Regions from separate parts of the Pararhizobium sp. O133 genome, predicted to be linked through region 1. Evidence: riboswitches for the same ligand, from Rfam matches in the RefSeq annotation. Region 1 holds a riboswitch; each other region holds the start of a gene.
What was found. Region 1 has a riboswitch for cobalamin ahead of cobU (bifunctional adenosylcobinamide kinase/adenosylcobinamide-phosphate guanylyltransferase). Riboswitches for the same ligand answer to the same signal wherever they lie in the genome.
Positions count from the first base shown of each region.

Region 2: linked by a shared signal. The riboswitch ahead of bluB (5,6-dimethylbenzimidazole synthase) and the one ahead of cobU (bifunctional adenosylcobinamide kinase/adenosylcobinamide-phosphate guanylyltransferase) in region 1 are both predicted to bind cobalamin.
Region 3: linked by a shared signal. The riboswitch ahead of ACST81_RS10390 (CbtB domain-containing protein) and the one ahead of cobU (bifunctional adenosylcobinamide kinase/adenosylcobinamide-phosphate guanylyltransferase) in region 1 are both predicted to bind cobalamin.
Region 4: linked by a shared signal. The riboswitch ahead of ACST81_RS24725 (ABC transporter substrate-binding protein) and the one ahead of cobU (bifunctional adenosylcobinamide kinase/adenosylcobinamide-phosphate guanylyltransferase) in region 1 are both predicted to bind cobalamin.

Region 1 is NZ_CP196426.1:2,434,583-2,439,718, forward strand. Features, by position in the region: gene ACST81_RS11660 (hypothetical protein) at 355-585, shown strand; gene ACST81_RS11665 (cobyric acid synthase) at 821-2,275, shown strand; cobalamin riboswitch at 2,373-2,768, shown strand; gene cobU (bifunctional adenosylcobinamide kinase/adenosylcobinamide-phosphate guanylyltransferase) at 2,929-3,453, shown strand; gene cobW (cobalamin biosynthesis protein CobW) at 3,457-4,521, shown strand; gene cobN (cobaltochelatase subunit CobN) at 4,737-5,136, shown strand, end outside.
Region 2 is NZ_CP196426.1:2,566,257-2,571,392, forward strand. Features, by position in the region: gene ACST81_RS12255 (phytanoyl-CoA dioxygenase family protein) at 1-593, shown strand, start outside; gene ACST81_RS12260 (SDR family oxidoreductase) at 674-1,495, shown strand; cobalamin riboswitch at 1,538-1,749, shown strand; gene bluB (5,6-dimethylbenzimidazole synthase) at 1,793-2,485, shown strand; gene ACST81_RS12270 (DUF2865 domain-containing protein) at 2,486-3,607, opposite strand; gene ACST81_RS12275 (acyl-homoserine-lactone synthase) at 3,779-4,423, opposite strand; gene ACST81_RS12280 (IS1182 family transposase) at 4,614-5,136, shown strand, end outside.
Region 3 is NZ_CP196426.1:2,158,697-2,163,832, forward strand. Features, by position in the region: gene ACST81_RS10375 (glucoamylase family protein) at 1-1,129, shown strand, start outside; gene ACST81_RS10380 (ferric iron reductase) at 1,272-2,099, shown strand; gene ACST81_RS10385 (CbtA family protein) at 2,146-2,925, opposite strand; gene ACST81_RS10390 (CbtB domain-containing protein) at 3,117-3,293, opposite strand; cobalamin riboswitch at 3,341-3,605, opposite strand; gene ACST81_RS10395 (bifunctional diguanylate cyclase/phosphodiesterase) at 3,873-5,136, shown strand, end outside.
Region 4 is NZ_CP196427.1:496,982-502,117, forward strand. Features, by position in the region: gene ACST81_RS24710 (ROK family transcriptional regulator) at 1-735, shown strand, start outside; gene ACST81_RS24715 (tetratricopeptide repeat protein) at 1,025-2,779, shown strand; gene ACST81_RS24720 (SDR family NAD(P)-dependent oxidoreductase) at 2,909-3,697, shown strand; cobalamin riboswitch at 3,787-4,029, shown strand; gene ACST81_RS24725 (ABC transporter substrate-binding protein) at 4,287-5,136, shown strand, end outside.

The sequences.
Region 1 (5,136 bases):
CGACCGCTTGGCGGCCTCATTTTAGGGATGGTTCACAAAGGTGCCGGAAGGCCCGTTTTGTCGTAGACAGATTCTGTTCCGTATGCGCCGTAGGGAGCTTTTTTCGCCGCGATGAAAAAAAGTGAAAAAAAAGACGAATTCACCTTTGGTTAAGGTCTCACTAACCATCCGGTAACTCCTCCCGGGCTAATTGTGTTGCTGCGGCAGGGCATCCTGTCGCCAGCCCGGATCAGGTTTTGCGTCCCGGGCTGGAGCGATCTCCGGGTGTTTGCCGGGGTGGCCATGCGTCTATTGTGGCAAGCCGCACAGTCCTTGAATGGATTGGTGCGGTTTTCGCGTTTGACGGGGTAACTCATGCCGTTGGCCCATCATGACGCAAAAAAAACCGCGCCACTTGCGGGGCGCGGTTTGAAAGTCTGCTGGGAGATGTATCAGCCGACGCTGCGCGTGCGGACGAAGCCGAGCGGGCCGAAAGGCGCCGACATCACGACGTTGCGTTCACGGGACTGGTTTGCCGGAACAACCGAGTTCCATGCGATCTGGACGAAATTGGGCTTGCTGAAGATGAACAACATCGGACTTTGACCTTGCGGGTGGAGCGACCCTTCGCTCCTTGTTTGATAGCGCTGATATACGCCTCCTTTGGCGCAAAGCAACCAGTGTTTTTGTCACGCCATGTCGCTTTTCGGATAGTGTGGCATCAAGGGCATACAAACCTTGCCGCAGTGCGAAAAAGTGCGTGAACGCAGTGTCTCAAATAGGGCGAGAATGCGGCGAAATATGGCTTTTCCTGTGCGAGGCGCGATGTTACACGGGCGTCATGACAAAGACGATCATGCTTCAGGGAACCGGCTCCGATGTCGGAAAAACAGTACTCGTCGCGGGCCTCTGCCGTGTCGCATCCAATCGCGGCCTGAAGGTCGCGCCGTTCAAGCCGCAGAACATGTCGAACAATGCCGCCGTCTCGGATGACGGCGGCGAGATCGGCCGTGCCCAATGGCTGCAATCGATGGCGGCGCGCATCCCGTCCTCGGTGCACATGAACCCGGTGCTGCTCAAGCCGCAATCGGAGACGGGCAGCCAGATCATCGTCCAGGGCAAGGTGGCCGGACAGGCGAGGGGGCGCGACTATCAGGCGCTGAAACCGAAGCTCATGGGCGCGGTGATGGAAAGCTTCGAGACGATCCGGGCCGGAACCGATCTCGTGGTGGTCGAAGGCGCGGGATCGCCGGCCGAAATCAACCTCAGGGGCGGCGATATCGCCAATATGGGCTTTGCCACTCGCGCCGGCGTGCCGGTCGTGCTGGTTGGCGATATCGACCGGGGCGGCGTCATCGCTTCGCTGGTCGGCACGCATACGATCCTGCCTGCCGAGGATCGGGCAATGATCAGCGGCTACATCATCAACAAGTTCCGCGGCGACGTGTCGCTTTTCGATGACGGCATCGCCGCGGTCGGCGGTTTTACCGGCTGGCCCTGTTTCGGCGTCGTTCCCTGGCTGAAAAGTGCCGGTCGCCTGCCGGCCGAGGATTCCGTGGTTCTGGAGAAGCTGGCGCGCGGCGGTGGCAAGGCCTTGAAGGTCGCGGTCCCGGTCCTGTCGCGCATCGCCAATTTCGACGATCTCGATCCGCTCGCCGCCGAGCCGGAAGTCGATCTCGTCTTCGTGCGTCCGGGCGACCGCATTCCGGCGGATACCGGGCTGGTGGTCATTCCAGGCTCGAAGGCGACGATCGCCGATCTCGCCGATTTCCGCGCACAAGGCTGGGATCGCGACCTGCAGGCGCATGCGCGCCGGGGTGGCCGCGTCATCGGCATTTGCGGCGGCTACCAGATGCTCGGCGAGCGCATCACCGATCCCAACGGTATCGAAGGGAACGTGCGCGAGATCGAGGGACTGGGACTGCTGTCCGTCGAGACGGTCATGGCGCCGGAAAAGACCGTGCGCAACAGCAGCGCTCGCTCGACGGTCTATGACGTTGCACTCGAAGGCTACGAAATCCATCTCGGCCGCACGACCGGCGCCGATTGCGCCCGCCCGGCCGTGATCATCGACGGCCGTGCGGACGGCGCGGTGTCCGCCGACGGCACGGTCAGCGGCACCTATCTGCACGGGCTCTTCACCAGCGACGCCTACCGCGCGGCGCTGCTCAGGAGTTTCGGCATAGAGGACGGCGGTCTCAACTATCGGCAGTCCGTTGATCAGGCGTTGGATGATGTCGCGGCGGAACTGGAGGCCGTTCTCGACCCGAAATGGCTCGACGGATTGATGTCATGATGATCGGGGATATCCCGTCCGACGCATTGTCGCATAGGGCCATTTTCGACCATGTCCCGGCAGGGGGCTCCGATTGACAGGCTCCAGCCAAGCGCCTAATCATCGATCATTGGATGGTTCCCGGCATGCCGTTGTATGTCGGGAGTAAATGGGAATGTGACGGGATGGACCCAAGCCGGGCATCCTTATCGCAGCCGACCCCGCGACTGTAGAACGGTCAGGGTTCGCCATTCGGGAAAACCGGACTTCCGGACGGGCCGCATCGGGCGGCCGCGGGAGACAAGGTCCAACCGGAAAAGCCACTGGAGTGTCATTGCGATCAGCCGGGGCCGGACGCCTCTCATTTCTACGAATCGTCCACCTCTTCGCAATGCCAGCCGATTGCGGTCACGCAATCCGGCGTCAAAACTCCGGGAAGGCGAGGCGAACCCGTTCGTGCCTTTGGGCACGTGGCGCCGTGAGCCAGGAGACCTGCCAGCCACAAGGGTATCGTGCCCGAACCAGGGAGGGAGACTCCCGATGCCAGCACGGAGGTTGTCATGGCTTCATCGATCCGTTCCACGAACGGCGCATATCCTATATCCGGGCCTGCCAAGGCGCGACCGTCCGTCATGTTCGTGCATCGCGCTTCAGCCTGAGGCCGGGATCGTCCGATGACATCGACAGAGTCAGGACCCGTCCTGGTCCTCGGCGGCGCCCGCTCCGGAAAGTCGACCTTTGCCGAAAAACTCGTCGTCACGTCGGGTCTCGCCATGCATTACGTCGCGACCGGGAGGGCCTGGGATGGCGAGATGCAGGCAAGAATTAACGAGCATCGCGACAGGCGCGGGCCGGACTGGCGGACCCATGAGGAACCGCTCGATCTCGTCGCCTGCCTGTCGGCGATCGACGCGCCGGAGCGGATCGTTCTCATCGATTGCCTCACTCTGTGGGTGACCAATCTGATGATGGAAGACCGCGACATGGTGAAGGAATTTACAAGGCTTGCGGCTCACCTGCCGCAGGCGAAGGCCCGGCTGGTGTTCGTTTCGAACGAGGTCGGGCTGGGTATCGTGCCGGAAAACCGGATGGCGCGCGATTTTCGCGACCATGCCGGCCGGCTGCACCAGATCGTTGCGGAGAAATCCGCTGAAGTCTATTTTATCGCGGCCGGATTGCCGCTGAAAATGAAGGGTTGATCCATGACCACCGCAAAGTCCGCTCACGGCAAGATCCCGGCAACGGTCATCACCGGCTTTCTCGGAGCTGGCAAGACGACGATGATCCGCAACATCCTGCAGAACGCCGAAGGCCGCCGCATCGCGCTGATCATCAACGAGTTCGGCGATCTCGGCGTCGATGGTGATGTCTTGAAGGGCTGCGGCGCGGACGCCTGCACCGAGGACGATATCATCGAACTGACCAATGGCTGCATCTGCTGCACCGTCGCCGACGACTTCATCCCGACCATGACGAAGCTTTTGGAGCGCGACAACCGCCCGGACCACATCGTCATCGAAACCTCGGGCCTCGCTTTGCCGCAGCCGCTGATCGCCGCCTTCAACTGGCCTGATATCCGCAGTGAGGTCACCGTCGATGGCGTCATCACGGTCGTCGATAGCGCCGCTGTCGCCGCCGGCCGTTTCGCCGACGATCACGACAAGGTCGATGCGCTGCGCGTCGAAGACGACAATCTCGACCATGAAAGCCCGATCGAGGAGCTTTTCGAGGACCAGTTGACAGCCGCCGACCTCATCATCCTCAACAAGACCGACCTTCTGGATTCGACCGGCCTTGCCTTCGTGCGCAACGAAGTCTCTTCGCGCACCAGCCGCAAGCCGGCGATGATCGAAGCCAGGAACGGCGAAGTCTCCGCAGCCGTGCTGCTCGGTCTCGGCGTCGGAACCGAAAGCGACATCGCAAACCGCAAATCCCATCACGAGATGGAACATGAGGCAGGCGAGGAGCATGACCATGACGAATTCGACAGTTTCGTCGTCGAACTCGGCGCCATCGCCGATCCCGCCGCCTTCATCGAAAAATTGAAGCCGATCATCGCCGAACACGACGTGCTGCGCCTCAAGGGTTTTGCCGACGTTCCCGGCAAACCGATGCGCCTGTTGATCCAGGGCGTCGGCAGCCGCATCGACCAGTATTTCGACCGTGCCTGGGCCGCCGGCGAAGCCCGCCGCACCCGCCTCGTCGTCATCGGCCTGCATGACATGGACGAAGCGGCGGTACGGGCGGCGATTGCCGCGGCGGTTTGAGGTCTTTCGATCGTGCTTGTGAATTTCCCCTCCCCAACCCCTCCCCACAAGGGGGAGGGGCTTGACCTGCGTTTGCCGCTCTTGAGCGAGTCCGCGATCCGGACATGCTTCTTGACCGAGGGGAACTTGCGTGTCGCGAGAGCACGGCAGGTTAGCCCCGCCCCCTTGTGGGGAGGGGTTGGGGAGGGGACTTCTTCCCGCGCACGGGGGGTAACATGCATCTCCTCCTAGCCCAGAAGGGCACGATCACGGATGGCGAGGAGGCGATCGACCTCGGTCAGTCACCGGCCGATATCCTGTTCCTGTCCGCCGCCGATACCGAACTGTCGTCGATCGCGTCAGCGCATCGGACGCGGGGTGGCAAGAGCCTGCGCGTGGCGAGCCTGCTGACGCTGAAGCATCCGATGTCGGTCGATACCTATGTCGAGCGCACCGCCCGCCACGCCAAACTCATTATCGTGCGCGCGCTCGGTGGTGCCAGTTATTTCCAGTATGTGTTGGAAGCGCTGCATGCGGCGGCCGTGATACACAAGTTCCAGATCGCCGTACTGCCGGGCTACGACAAGCCCGATCCGGGCCTTGAGCCATTCTCGACCGTTTCCGCCGAGGACCGCA
Region 2 (5,136 bases), 130 kb from region 1:
AATTCCCGGCACATGTGCACCGGCTGTCCCCGGTTTTGACGCTGCAGGGGGCGGTCGCCCATTGTGACATGCCTCTGGAAAGCGGGCCGACATTGTTCCTGCCCTACAGCCAGACCTATGTGCCCGGCTATCTTGCGCTGAAGCGCCAGGAGTTCCGCGATTATTTCGATCGCCATCACGTCCAACTGCCGCTGTCGAAGGGCGATCTGGTGTTTTTCAATCCGGCGCTCTATCACGCCGCCGGCACCAATCGCTCGGAAAACATCAAGCGTGTCGCCAATCTCCTTCAGGTTTCCTCGGCCTTCGGCCGGGCGATGGAGACCGTCAATCGCGAACGGATGAGCGGAACGCTCTACCCGGCGCTGAAGGCCATGCTGGCCGATGGACGCCTGACGCAGGCCGAGGCCGCCTGCGCCATCGCCTCCTGCGCGGAAGGTTATTCCTTCCCGACCAATCTCGACCGCGATCCGCCGCTCGGCGGGCTGGCGCCGAAGACACAGGCACAGCTGATGCATGAAGCGCTGGCCGCGGACTGGGACGCCGCGGCTTTCAACGTGGCACTGGCGGCTCAATCCGAGAAGAAGTTGAGCTGATCTCGAACACAAATTGTATGTCACGCTTCCGCCGGCAACCGGGCGGACGTTTTGTGCGTCATGACCAATGGAGGAATGAAATGAGCAAGGATCATGGCCGGCTTGACGGCAAGATTGCCATCGTTACCGGGGGGACGCAGGGGCTCGGGGCAACGATCGCATCGCTGTTTGCCGAGCGGGGGGCAGCCGGCATCGTGATCTGCGGCCGGAATGCCGCAAAGGGCGAGGCCAAGGCCGCCGAGATCGGCAAGGCGACCGGTACACGCGTTGTTTATGTGCAGGCTGATCTCGGCGAGGTCGCCGATGCGGCCAAGGTGGTCGCCACCTGCGACAGGGAGTTCGGCCGCGTCGATGCGCTGGTGAACGCGGCCGCGATCACCGATCGTGGCACGATCCTCGATACCAGCCCGGAACTGTTCGACCGCATGTTTGCCGTCAACGTCCGCGCACCGTTCTTCCTGATGCAGGAAGCGATCAAGGTCATGCGTCGCGAGAAGATCGAGGGCACGATCGTCAATATCGGTTCGATGTCGGCCAAGGCCGGCCAGCCGTTCATCTCCGCCTATTGTGCCTCCAAGGGGGCGCTGGAGACCCTGACCAAGAACACGGCCTATGCCGTGCTTCGCAACCGCATCCGTGTCAACGGCCTCAACATCGGCTGGATGGCGTCGGAAGGCGAGGACCGCATCCAGCGGGAATTTCACGGCGCTGCCAGCGACTGGCTGGAAAAGGCGGCCGCGAGCCAGCCGTTCGGCCGTCTTGTCGACCCGGCTGAAGTGGCGCGCGCCTGCGCCTATCTGTCGTCGGATGAGTCCGGGCTGATGACCGGTTCGGTGATCTGCTTCGACCAGTCGATCTGGGGCGCCTATGACGGTTCGCCGCATCCGGAAGCGGCCATGTGATATCGCATGAGCGGACCGCCTTGCATTCGGCGGCCCGCTATGGGCATATCTGAGGCGTCAGGTGCCCGCGAAAGCGGGAGAATCGGGAATCCGGTGAAAATCCGGAACGTGCCCAACGCTGTGATGGGGACGACCTTGTATTGGGGAACCTTGAATATTTTCAGGTTCCTGCCACTGAATCCTCAATGGATTTGGGAAGGCGGCAAGGTCGGGTGATCCGCAGTCAGAAGACCGGCCTGGTGAGATAGACTGCCCCGCGCGGACGGCGGGAGGTTGCGCATTGTTGGGGATCGAACGATGCTGGCTGAACCACAAGACCGCCTTGTAAAGGCGGACGCATTTTCATCGGACGAGCGCGCCGCCGTCTACCGCGCCATCGAAACCCGCCGTGACGTTCGCGACCAGTTTCTGCCAAAACCTGTTCCAGACGAATTGATCACGCGATTGCTGGCCGCCGCCCATAGCGCGCCTTCGGTCGGCTTCATGCAGCCCTGGAATTTCATTGTCGTGCGCGACGAGGAGAAACGCTCCGAGGTGTTTCGGGCCTTCCAGCGTGCCAACGAGGAAGCGGCGTTGATGTTCGAGGGCGCCGCGCGAGACACCTATCGTTCGCTGAAGCTCGAAGGCATTCGCAAGGCGCCGGTCAGCATCTGCGTGACCTGCGACCCAACCCGCGCCGGCAAGGTCGTTCTCGGCCGCACCCACAATCCGCGCATGGATGCCTTCTCAACGGTCTGCGCCGTGCAGAACCTGTGGCTTGCCGCCCGCGCCGAAGGCGTCGGCGTCGGCTGGGTCAGCATCTTCCATGAGCGGGATATCAAGGCCGTGCTTGGCATTCCGGAGCATATCGAGATCATTGCCTGGCTGTGCCTCGGTTATGTCGATACGCTCTATTCGGAGCCGGAACTGGCCGTCAAAGGCTGGCGCCAGCGCCTGCCGTTGGACGAACTCGTGTTCAACGATGCCTGGGGTGTTCGACCCGGCGAGTGATCAGTTGGTCTGCTGCGGCTGGTAGCCGGGGCCGGTCGGATGTCGCAGGTCGATCGCGCTTTCCTGCGAGGGCAGGAAGCTTGGGCCGACCACCCGAACCTTGCTGTTGGCCGGGTCATAGGGGCGATCGACGACCATGCTTTTCGGGATCTGCTTTTCCGGCGGCTTGCGCGTCGTGATGATGACGATGCCGCTGCCGTCATCCGGCGTGCTCTGGTTTGTCGCTATCTGACCGGCCGGCGTGCAACCGCACTGGCCGGGCTGGCTCAGGTCCCGGGTCTTGTAGGCAAAGGCTGTCGGCAGGTCGGCATAGGGTTCGCCGGTCGCGGCGGAGACCATCTGGTCTGTCTCCTCGGTGGCCAGTGCATGGTAGTAGAGCGACGTCTCCGCGCCCGGGCAACGCCGCTGGCAGGTTTCGGCATCGCGCTGGAAATCGGCCGGGCCTGCATTGGACGAAATCGGGAAGAAGGCGCCATCGCAGGTTCGCACACAGAGGGTGCGAAGGCTGCCCTCATAATCTCCCGAAAGCCCGGAAATATCCGGGAAACCGCTGCCGCCCCGCATCGTGGCGAAGCCCTCGCTGATCGGCGGCAGGTCGCTGAGGATATTGCGGTGGGTTTCCGGCTCTTCGGCCGCGGTCTTCAGGATTTCCTCCTGCTCGTCGGCGCAGCCGTTGACATCGAGGGCGGCCATGATGCGGCGGCGGCTGATTTCGCTGTCGCCGCCCGAGACGAGATACTCGCGCCGCGCCTTCAGCGTCTGGAGGTTCATCTCCATCTGCGAAATGTCGGTGCTGAGGTTTTCGCAGGCCTCCTCCTTCGGGTCGCCGACGATGATGATACTGCTGTGGAGGCTGCATCCCAGCCGCCGGCGCTCACCGCGCGCCTTACGCAGGTCGAGGTTCTGGCGGGAGATGGCGCCGGTATAGTCGCGCAGATTGGCGTTAGAGGCGATGATTTTCGGCAGGCTCGATAGGCGCGCATTCAGCCGCTCGCACACGGCCGAGGCATCGGCGGTGGTCGTCATGACCATCAGAAGCGGCGCAAGCAGCGCTGCGAAGCGAACCGAACGGAAGACCACTGTTCTCTCTCGCCTGGATGAACGTTTTTTGCTTTTTGCCATGCGCGCCGCGGGTTCATGACGGCTGCAATGGATCGTCGTTCACATCATAGCCTCATTCGAAAACGGTGCAATGACGACCATCGGTGAGCGTTAACGGGCGGGCGGAAAACTTTGGAAATGTGGCGTGAGAGCCGCGATGGCCGCTCTCCGCTTCAGGTTCTGTTGCCCGCTTTATGCTGCCCGTGCCATATCGAGCGACATCGGCCACTCAAGCACCGGCCCGCCGATTTCCGCCACCGCTTTCATCGTGTCGAGCAGATCGGTGGTCACCTCCCAGGCGACGGCGACGGCATGGACAGAGCCGAGGCGATGGGGATCGCCGATCCGCTCGCCGGGGCAGCCCATGCGCCGGAACATCCGCTCCAGAAAGACGTCGGTGACGGTGACGATATGGCTGAGGCCGGAGGCCAAGCCAAGCTCGCCGACGCCGCACATCAGTTCTGCAGCTGCGATCGTTACCTGATTGGACCCGCGATCCTGGGAAATCATCGGATCGATGCAGAAGCGGCTGGATTCCCAGACCGAGGCGCTGCGAATTTCAGGTGAGTCGCCGAGCAGGATCGGGAAGGTGTCGTCGAGCATATTGGGGCCGAGCGTCGGCAACAACCGCAGAGCGCCGCGGAGCCGCCCGGTTTCGTCGGAATGGGAAAGCACATAGATCGGGTTGGCATCGTCATAATGGTCGATCTCCCAATCGTCGCGGACGGAGACGTCCCATTTCAGCAGGTCGTGGAAAACTTGCTTGCGCAGCTTGAACATGGCGTCGAGTTCAGCCGGGTGCCGCCGGGCGGCGTGGGCGTTCAAAATCCTGATCATCGTTTGCTCCTGTGATCGAAAGCCAGGAGCAAATGCTGTCAGGAAACGGCGGACGGCAAAACTGTCGGTAGTGACAGGTTTGGAATGCACGCCGGCATGCTACGAAAACCAGTGCGTCCTGTAAGGACGCACTGGAGCAGACTGCTGACAAACCTCTGGCCACAGCCAGGGGTTTGTGATTCAGTGGGACATGTTGAAGAAACCTGCTCCCGAACAGACGGCTCTCGAGATGGTGACGCTCGATGAGCTGGTGCCAAAGGATCATCTGGTTCGCAAGATCGATGCGGTGATCGACTTCTCCTTCATCCATGACCGCGTTGCCGGGCACTACTGCGCCGACAACGGCCGGCCGGCCCTCGATCCGACCTGCATGTTCAAGGCGCTGTTCATCGGCTACCTGTTCGGGATACGCTCGGAGCGGCAGTTGGTGCGCGAGATCGAAGTCAACGTCGCCTATCGGTGGTTCTTGCGGATGAAGCTGACCGACCCGGTCTTTGATGCCTCGACGCTGTCGCAGAACCGCCGCCGTCGCTTCAAGGATACCGACGTGGCGCAGGATATCTTCGATGCGATCGTCGAGCAGGCGATCCGGCACGGCCTGGTCGATGGCACGGTGCTGTACACGGATTCGACGCATCTGAAGGCCAATGCCAACAAGGGCAAGTACGACTTGGAGATGATTGCCAAGTCACGCGCCGACTACTGGACCGATC
Region 3 (5,136 bases), 280 kb from region 1:
CGCCTATCCCATCGGCGTCGAGCGGGGATGGATGAGCCGGGAGGATGCGGCGACGCGCACGCTCGCGACGTTCCGCTTCTTCGCCGAAAGCCCGCAGAACCGGGATAAGGACGCCACGGGCTACAAGGGCCTCTACTACCATTTCCTCGACATGGAGACCGGGCGGCGGACATGGCGCAGCGAACTTTCGCTGATCGACAGTGCTCTGCTTTTGGCTGGCGTATTGACCGGGGCTGCCTATTTCACAAAGGAAAATCCGGTCGAGGCCGAAATCCGGTCACTGGCAGCGATGCTTTATGCGCGCGCCAACTGGGCCTGGGCACTCGATGGCAAGGAAGCGCTCTGGCTCGGCTGGAAGCCGCGAACCGGCTTTTTGCCGTTCCGCTGGGAAGGCTACAGCGAAGCGATCATCCTCTACGTGCTGGCGCTGGCATCTCCATCCTATCCGATCGGCAAGGAAAGCTACGATGCCTTTTTACGCCAGTGCGACTGGACGACCGTGAAGGGCAAGCCGTTCCTATATGCCGGGCCACTGTTCATCCATTTGTTTTCGCATGCCTGGATCGATTTCCGCGGTATCCAGGATGCTGCTGTCGCCAGCGAGGATATGGACTATTTCGAAAACACGCGCCGGGCGATCGCTGTTCAGCGGGATTACGCATCGGAAAACCCAGGCGATTTCGTCGGATACGGTTCCGATATGTGGGGCCTGACCTCTTGCGATGGTCCGCCCCGGCCGCGCCGGCTGCAGGATGGTCGCCATCAGGCCTTTTCCGGTTACGCCGCGCGTGGTGCGCCGCAAGGGCCGGACGACGGAACGGTGGCGCCGTGGGCACCGCTCGCCTGCCTGCCGTTCGAGCCAAAAGCGGCGATGTCGGCAACACGGAATATTGTGTCGGCCTATCCCGGCGTTTTGGAAAATGGCCGCTTCCTCGGCAGTTTCAATCCAAGCGTTCCCGGCAAGACGGCGGAAGGCTGGCTGAACAATCGCACCGTCGGGCTCGACCAGGGCATTCTCGTGATGATGATCGAAAATCACCGTACCGGTCTCATCTGGGACATGCTGCGGGAATCGCCGGTCATCCGCCGTGGCCTGAAGCGGGCGGGCTTTTCGGGCGGCTGGCTTTGAGGTAAACGGGCAGCCTGCTGCATAATTCGTGAAATCGGAATCGATTTAAGGAAAAAATTTGCAGTATATTTAAAGTGTTACGGCGACCTTTGCGCGTCATATTTGACGCGTGGCGCTGTAGGAGACAATCAGGCGGCTGCCCTTGAACGACACCCGATATACAGGCAGTTCCTCTGCGCTGGATGCCGAAAGAGCGATGGCCTGGCAGGCGGAGACCTTTCCGCAGGTTTCGGCGTCGCTTGGTGATGGCGAAGGGTGTCTGTCGGTATTCGAGGCCTGGCGCGCGGATAGCGTCTGGCTTGCGGACTGTCTCGACTACCAGAATCGCTTTGCCGCCGGCATGGACGAGCGCACGCGGGGCGCCCATCTGATGGCCTTTTATTGCCATCACCTGAGCATTGCCGCCGGGGCGATCCATCTGAAGACCGGTCTTGTTGCCGATCTCGATCCGCAGCATCTTGCGGTTCGCTTCGAGAGCTATGATCTTCCCGCTCAAGCTTCTGCAGGGCACGTAAGACGCTTTCATTTCCGGTTCAGTTCATTTTTGACCGGCGCAAGCGCCAACGATTTCCACGACAGCTTCGTCAAAAGCCTGATGCCCGTGGTGGAAGCGCTGCAGGCGCGCACCGGCCTGTCGGCGGCGGCACAATGGCGGTTGGCGGCTGACGGGATTACCGGGGCTTTCCTGGAGATCGGCTCCGCTGATGGAGACGAGGAGGGCGCGATCGCTTCGGCGCTTGCCATCGTCAAGCTTCCGGGATCGCCGTTGCTCTCCAGTGAATTGCATTATGAACAGATCGAAGCGGAGCGGGATGGTGTTCCGGTGGAGCGAATATTTCGCCTGAGAAGCGGCTGTTGCCTGTTCTATCGTACGCAGGGCGGCAACTTTTGCGATGTCTGCGTGCTTCTCGATTCGACCGTGCAGAGGAGCCGCCTGCGCGATCATCTCGCCCGCGCAGGCAGTCCTTGACCATTTCGCGCGCCGCGCCAGCTTTGCGGGCGGCACGCGATGACTGTCAGGCCGATTTCAGAAACCGGTCGTTGATGAAGCCGGAGACGACGCCCAGCACGATCCAGAAGGCCAGTGTCGTCGCAAGCGCAGCCACGGCGAATTCCGCGCCGAGAACGGCCGGGACCGCGCTCGAAATGTCCACTGGCTGCGGCGCTCCATAAAGATGCGGAGCGATCAGCAGCAGCAGGCCGGCCGCCTTGGCGACGAATTCACCGCGCAGGACGATCAGATAGAGGCCGGCGCCAGAAAACAGGATCGTTGCCACCCACCAGATTTGCCGGTCCTGCAGGTCGGCGGCCGGGAAGCCCGGCAATTCCGGCGGCAGGCCGAGGGCAGGGAGCAGGTGGACGGCAAGCCAGCCGCAGGCGCCCCAGAGCGCTCCGTTGCGCAACGTGATGGGATAGCCGATGACGAGGCTGACACCAGCCAGAAGCAGGCCAAAGCCCGAGCCCGCCACGAGATTGGCGAGCAGCGTTCCCGAAAATCGGCTCATGCCGAACATGATGCCGCCTTCCTCGTGTTCACCCTCTTCATGCGCGTAGGCAGGCGTGATCGGCGAGAGAGCGGACAGGACATAGTCCACGGGAGATTGCTGCTTCAGATGCGAATGCTGCTGTTCGGTGGCGGGTTGCTCGGTTGCCGGTTGCCCGGCGGCCGGTTCCTTGCCTTCATATTCCTCGGCATGCAGGATCAGCGGGGTCACCCGAAGTTCCTGCGCAGCGGTCATGAAGACACCCGCAATCAGTCCAGCCACCAGCGCGGCCAGAATTGTTTTAATAACCATATCGATATCCCCAGGTTCAAGCGGAACAGCTGCTTTCGACCGCGTTCACGCTTTGCATGCTTGAAATCCCCACGGCAAAAATCGCCCGGTGCCGAAGCACGGACGCATAGATCACCGCCGCCCGGTTTTCATCGAAACCAGGCATTGCTTCATGTTGGATGGCTGAGAAAGGCGGGTCGCCTTTCAGGCGATCAATGGCAAGGAAAGCCATAGGAATGACGGACGTCGTGCGCGGTATCGTGCAGCACGGCGGAATTGGCCAGGCCGGCGCCGAAAACAAGGAAACTGCCGATCAGCAGCGCAAGAATGCCGGTCGTGATGCGGTCGTTGAGGGAGAGCGTTACATTCGAAACATTAGTCTTAGCCATGACAACCTCCGTGATGGCGCGTGGGATTTCTCCCACCAATTGGGCACCGTGCCCCTTATCAACCGGCAGGTTTCCTGGCTCGCGGCGTCAGGTACTTTCGCACCAAGGAGCCTGTCTCGCCTTCCCAAGGTACGGACTTGAAGTCCGCCGCCGCAGTGGCTTTTGCCGGATGTCCGGCATGACAAACTCTGACCGCTCTACAGTCGCGGGGTCGGCCATGATAGAGATGCCCAGAATGGGTCCACCCTTCACGTTCCCATTTACTCCCCGAAAGCGCCTCGCCCCCAGGGAACCAATTGATCCGACGATGATTATGACGTCCCCCCGTCGATGTCAATTCGAGGCTGCGACGCGGCATGCCGCTTTGAAGGGCAAGCTTTGATGCAGCTTCGTCTGTCCGTTGCCGTATATATCTCGGCTCCATGAAGAGATATTGGACAAACCTGCCTTGAAATAACAATGAATGGTTGATTGTATTGCCGTTTACATTTCGCGTGCGGCGGAACAATAGTTCATTAGGAACCTTGATGCAGAATGGCCCGCACGCCTGTACGCGATGAATCACTCTTAGAGAAGACCATGAAAGCGGTGAGGTCCGAACAGGAATTCCAGAATATTCTTCGTCGGTTGGGACTGGCGCTCGACGCATCCCAGATCGGTGTCTGGGAGCATGACACCCAGGCGAACGAAGTGGTCTGGGATCTGCAAATGCACCGGCTTTACGGAACCGGCCGCGAAGAGAAGCACGTCAAGGGCGAAGTATGGACGCAAGCGATCCACCCGGACGATCTTGAGCATGCGCAAGCCGATTTCGACAAGGCAATCGCCACGAAGGGTGCCTATCAATCGGAATATCGCATCATCCTGCCGAGCGGCGAGATCCGCTACCTCCGCTCGCGTGCGCATTGCTTCGAGGAAGACGGCAATATCACCTTTCTCGGCGCCGAATGGGATGTGACCGCGGACGTCCTCCTGAACAGGGAATTGCAGCGGCAGAAGGCGATTGCCGAAACGCGGGCCGTGGAACTGGAGGCAAGCACCCAGCGGATCGAACATGCGGCCCAGCACGACTACCTGACCGGGCTTCCAAATCGCCGCTTCTTCGACCGCCGCCTGGTCGAGCTTTCGAATGATCAGGCGGTCGAGAAACTGGCGATCCTTCATATCGGCCTCGACCGATTCAAGCAGGTCAACGATACGGCCGGCCATTCGGTCGGTGACGACGTCTTGAAATCGGCGGCAAGCCGAATTGTGGCCGCCTTGCCGAAGAGCGCGTTCGTCGCTCGCATGGGGGGCGATGAGTTCGCGGCGCTGATTTCCAATTTCAGTTCGATCGACGACCTCAAAACGGTTGCCGAGCGGCTGGCGCAGCAATTGAAGCAATCCGTCTGGCACAAGGACGAGGTGCTGCGCATCAGTGCATCGATCGGGCTTGCGTCAGCCCATGGCCGCAATGTCACCGAACTGCTGGCCGAGGCCGATATCGCGCTTCACCGCGCCAAGAAGCTCGGCCGGGGCAGGGTGGAAATCTTCTCGACGCAGATGAAGGCTCAGCTCAACAACGAGCGGCGGCTCGCCAAGCAATTCGCGCGCGGGCTGGAGAAGGGCGAGTTCATTCCCTATTACCAGGCGCAGGTCGATGCGCGCAGCCGCCGTATTGTCGGCGTGGAAGTTTTGGCGCGCTGGAACCATCCCAAACGGGGATTGCTGCTGCCGGGGGAGTTTCTCGGTGTCGCCTCCTCCCTCGGCATGCTCGACGATCTCGATGCCGCGATCTTGAAAGCAGCACTGAAAGACCGGAAATCCTGGCTGCGCCAGGGCGTGCGCGTGCCGCGGATCGCGG
Region 4 (5,136 bases), on a different replicon from region 1:
CCGAATATCGCCGATTTCGACACGATGAACGTCGCCGCCGCTTTCGAGGCGGCGCTGGGCATGGCGGTCATCCTGGAAAACGACGTCAATCTGGCGGTTCTCGGTGAAAACTGGCTCGGCCAGGGGCAGGGCATCGACAATCTCGCCTTCATCGCCGTCGGCACCGGTATCGGCGGCGGACTGATGGTCGGCGGCCAACTGGTGCGGGGCGCGACAAATGCAGCTGGTGAGCTCGGCTTTCTGCCGTTTGGCGCCGATCCCTTCGAGCCCGAATCCCTGCGAACGGGCGCCTTCGAGCGCGTCGCGGCTTCGATCGCCATCGTGGAAAGCTACCGTGCTGCGAGCGGCGAGACAGTAACCGTTCCCATGATTTTCGAGCGGGCGGCGGCGGGTGATCGACATGCGTCGGAAACCCTGGATGAAACCGCGAAATATCTCGCCCGGGGCATCAGTGCGATTGCGGCTATCGCCAATCCGCAGAAGGTGATCATGGGCGGATCGATCGGTCTGAGACCAGAGCTGATAGAGCGGGTGCGCGCCTTCCTCCCCTCCTGTTTTCCCCATCCGGTCGAGATCGAGGCAAGCCAGCTCGGCCCGCGCGCGGCCATCGTCGGCGCGGCTGCGATCGGGCTTGGGCATATCCACAATGCGCTGTTCGGCGCCGATGCTCCCGACGGACGGATGTCACTGCCGCCGGCGGAAACAGTGAGCTTCAGCGAGACGGGGCGGCGCTAGGCGGAAGGGAGATCCGCAGCCTGCGCGCCCTTTGCCCTTCATCTTCGACAGCTTACATCGCTTAAAATCTTCGATGAATATTCTTTCAACAAATCAAATACATTCGGTTTCTCACCTTGGCATCCAGGAGGCGTATCAGTAATAAACAGATTACCTCCGCTTTATGATTTTCGAAACGGTGCGGGGATTTTCCCACATTTTGTTGTGCTTCTTTTCAACAGGAAGCGTTTGACCTCTCTGCCGGATTGGTGTGTTACTGACACTTCGAGTTGAATGCTTGGGGGCAAGCATGAGCGGCAAGCAAACAATCGAGCGGTCGACCTGCGAACGGATCGGACATATGGAGGGCCAGGCGGAAGTCGAGCGGCTGCTCACCGATCCGCGGTTTCAATCCCCCGAGCGCAACAGAAGCTTCCTCCGCTTCATCTCCACCGAATTTTTTGAAGGTCGCGCCGAGGCTATCAAAGCCTATACGATCGCCGTCGATGTCTTTGGCCGGCCGCCCAATTTCGACCCCTCCGTCGATCCGATCGTCCGCATCGAGGCCACGCGCCTGCGCGCGGCACTGACACAATATTACGATGCGCATGGCAACCGGACCAATATCCGCATCGATCTTCCGCGCGGCCGTTACGTGCCGGTTTTCACCCGCGTCGTGCTGGAGGAAACGAACAGTGACGCGGATGCCGAAATCAATTGCCCGCTTCCTGTTATCGAGATCGAGCCGGCGGCACCGACAACCCGAAGCCGGCAATGGGCGTGGATATCCAGCGCCGGCGTCGCCTTCACCTGGCTGCTCGCTGGCGGCGGCATAGCCGCCTACCTTATCACCGGCGGTTTCGGCACCTGGAGACAGGGAAGTTTCACATACAAGCCGATGGTCTCCGTCGTCATGGATGGCGACAGCAATCCGGACGCTGAAAACATCCGTGACTATCTGATGGTGGCGATGTCGCAGTTCCAGACGGTGCGCCTCTCGTCAGCCACAGGGACTTCCGCCTCGGTGCTTGGGCAATGGGCCGGCTCGTCGCTGGCATCCTCCCTCCGTGGCAAGGCGCCGCAGCAAATCTATCAAATCGTCCTCAAATACGAGACGGTTGCCCATGAACGCCTCGTCTGGTGGCAGGTGGAAAATGCGGAAACCGGCGAAGCTCTGCTCTCCGGTGTCGAACGCCAACTCGAACGGGCCGTGGGCATCACGCCGAAGAACTGGGAGCTTGCCAGCAGTCTGGCACGAAAACTCGCCGGCACGCGTGGCGTCATCAACAATATCGAGACGCTGCGCGATCTCGACGATCCCTCGCTCGGCAATGGCTGTGTGCTGAGAGCGAAGGCTGCTTTGGGACATGGCGATGCGCAGGAGATCGCCGGCACGCGTGATTGCCTGGAGCTGACGCTGACGACCACCCCCAACGACGCTGGCGCCAAGGCGGAACTGGCGATCGTGCTTCTGGCCATGGATTCTCCGGAGGTGCCGACCCTGCTCTCCGACCGCGCCCGCAAGCTGGCAAACGACGCCGTCCTGCTGGCGCCGTTTTCCGACCGCAGCCGATATGCGCTGATGATAAGCCAGTTCCAGACCGGCCAGATCCTGGCAGCGATCGAGACCGGCTATACCGGCATGACGCTCAACCCCAACAACAGCGATATCCCGGCGCGACTGGGACTTTATCTCTTTACCATCGGCCGATGGGAAGAAGGCAAGGGGCTGGCATTCAGGGCGACGCGGCTGGAAAGCGACGTGCTTCCCGACGTGTTGTTGACACGCGCGCTCAGTGCTTATCGCATCGGTCGTTTCGAAGACGCCCTGTCGCTCTCGCTTCAACTCGGCCCATCGCGGAATTTCCTGGCCAACGTCATCGAAGTCGCAGCAACCGGGCAGTTGGGCAGGGTGCGGGACGCGTCGGAAGCGATGCGGAGTTTGTCCTACAATCGCGGCTTCGAAGACCTCTTTCGCGCCAGCATGACGGCTCGCCAATTTACGCCAAAAATGACGGAACTGCTGATCACGGGATTGCGGAAAGCAATCGAATCCCGGTCTTGAACGCCAGGCCGCGCGGCAAAAGTCATCAATATCAGAACCTGCGAGACTGGGCGTAAAGAGGCTGGCTAATCGCGCGCCGGACGCTATTCTCCCGTCCGGCAATTTTGCTGGATTTATCGAGGACGGGATATGGCAGAGGCACTGTGGAACGGGATCAGGATTCCCGATTTGGACGGAAAGACCGTCCTGATCACCGGGGCATCGACGGGGATCGGCGCGGCGCTGGTGCGCGCATTTTCAGCCCAGGGCGCAAGCGTCGCCATCCACTATAACGAGAGCAAGCAGCCGGCGGCGGATCTGCTCGCCGAGGTTACCGGCACCGGCGGCAAGGCCGTTCTGGTGCAGGGCGACGTCTCGGCCGACGGCGTGACCGAACGGGTGGTGGAAGAAGCCGCCGCTCATTTTGGCCGTCTGGACGGGCTGATCAACAATGCCGGCGGCATGCTTGGTCGCGTGGCGACCTCGGAAATGAGCGATGCTCATTATGAGCGCGTCATGGACCTCAATGCCCGCTCCGTCCTTGCAGCGACGCGGGAAGCGCATCCCTGGCTGAAGAAACAAGGCGGCTTCATCATCAACACGACATCGATCGCCGCCCGCAACGGCGGCGGCAATGGTGCCATTCTCTATGCGGCTTCCAAGGGTTTCGTCTCGACCATCACGCGTGGCCACGCCAAGGAATTTGCCGGCGACAATATCCGAGTCAACGCTGTTGCGCCGGGTATCATCGCCACGCCGTTCCATGATCGCTATACCAGCCCGGAAATGCTGGACGCACAGCGCAAGACCGTGCCGATGGGCCGCGTTGGAACGCCTGAGGAGTGCGTGGGAACCTACCTGTTCCTCGCCTCGCCGACGCTGTCCGGCTACATCACCGGCCAGATCATCGAGGTCAATGGCGGCCAGCTGATGCCTTGACCCGGCGATACGCCCGGGTTTTTCGGACACCTTGAAACGGCCGGCGGCGCGCGGCCGTTTTCCGTGACTTGACGACAATACAGCGCTCGGACTAAGTCAAGCATGACGGTTCCCCGATGGATGACTTCGAGGGGATTAATAGGGAACACGGTGCGGAAGACCCAACAGGGACCAAGACCGTGGCTGCCCCCGCAACTGTAAGCGGATTGCCGATCGCCCATGTGATACCTCAATGGTGTCATGCCACTGCCGGACCTTAGGGTTCAGGCGGGAAGGCAGGCGAGAGACAGATATCCGCGAGCCAGGAGACCTGCCGTCGAAAGCAAATCCACAAACCCGGGCGGGGTTGCCCGGAACAGGAGCCCAAATGACCACTTTCGACCGCCCCATCCCGCATCCATCCTCGATTCCTTCTCGAACGGAACGTTTCGCCTGCGTTTAGGCGCCCCGAAAACCGCGTCTTCGTGACAGCGAGCCGGTCTCGTCCGGCTACGCGCATCGCGCAATCGCGTTTTCTTTCCGTTTCCGATCCCAATCCTCGAAGCGCGTACAAACCCTGCGCCCGCTTTCGTTTTTCAAGAAGGTTATCATGCCATACACATCCATTCGCGCCTCCCGCTGGCTGACATCGCTTTCGGCGGCTCTCCTTGCGCTCACCGGCTTCTCCGCCCCGACCTTTGCCGACGCGACGACCTATCCGCTTCAGCTCACCAATTGCGGCCAGACCGTCACGTTCGACAAGGCGCCGACAAAAATCGTGTCGATCGGCCAGGGCATGACCGAAATCCTGTTCTCCCTCGGCCTTGCCGACAAGATTGCCGGCACCGCCGTCTGGGTCGGCCCGGTGCTGAAGAAATACGAGGCCGTCAACCAGTCGATCAAGCGGCTGGCGGACAATGATCCGAGCTTCGAATCCGTCGTCGGCCAGGAGCCTGATCTGGTTGCCGCCGAGTTCGAATGGCATGTCGGCCCGCAGGGTTCGGTCGGCAAGCGCGAGCAGTTTTCCGAACTGGGTATCAATTCCTATATCGCGCCGGCCGATTGCGCCGCCAAGATCAATACGGACGGCGGCGACGGCGTGCGCAAGGAACTCTTCACGATGGATCTGATCTATCAGGAAATCCATGAGCTTTCTGCGATCTTCGACGTCCAGGCTCGCGGCGACGCCCTCGTTGCCGACCTGAAGGCCCGTGAGGCGGCCGCCGTCGCATCGATCGGCAACGCCAAATCCAGCGCGCTCCCGATCGTGTTCTGGTTTTCCAGCAAGGAAGTCCAGGGCGACGCCTTCATCGCCGGCAAGAACAGCGCCCCGGCCCATATCCTGAAGGCACTCGGCGCGAAGAATGTCGTGACGACCGAGGAGGAATGGCCGCTGGTCGGCTGGGAAACGATCGCCGAAGCCAATCCGTCGGTCATCGTCATCGCCACCATGGACCGCC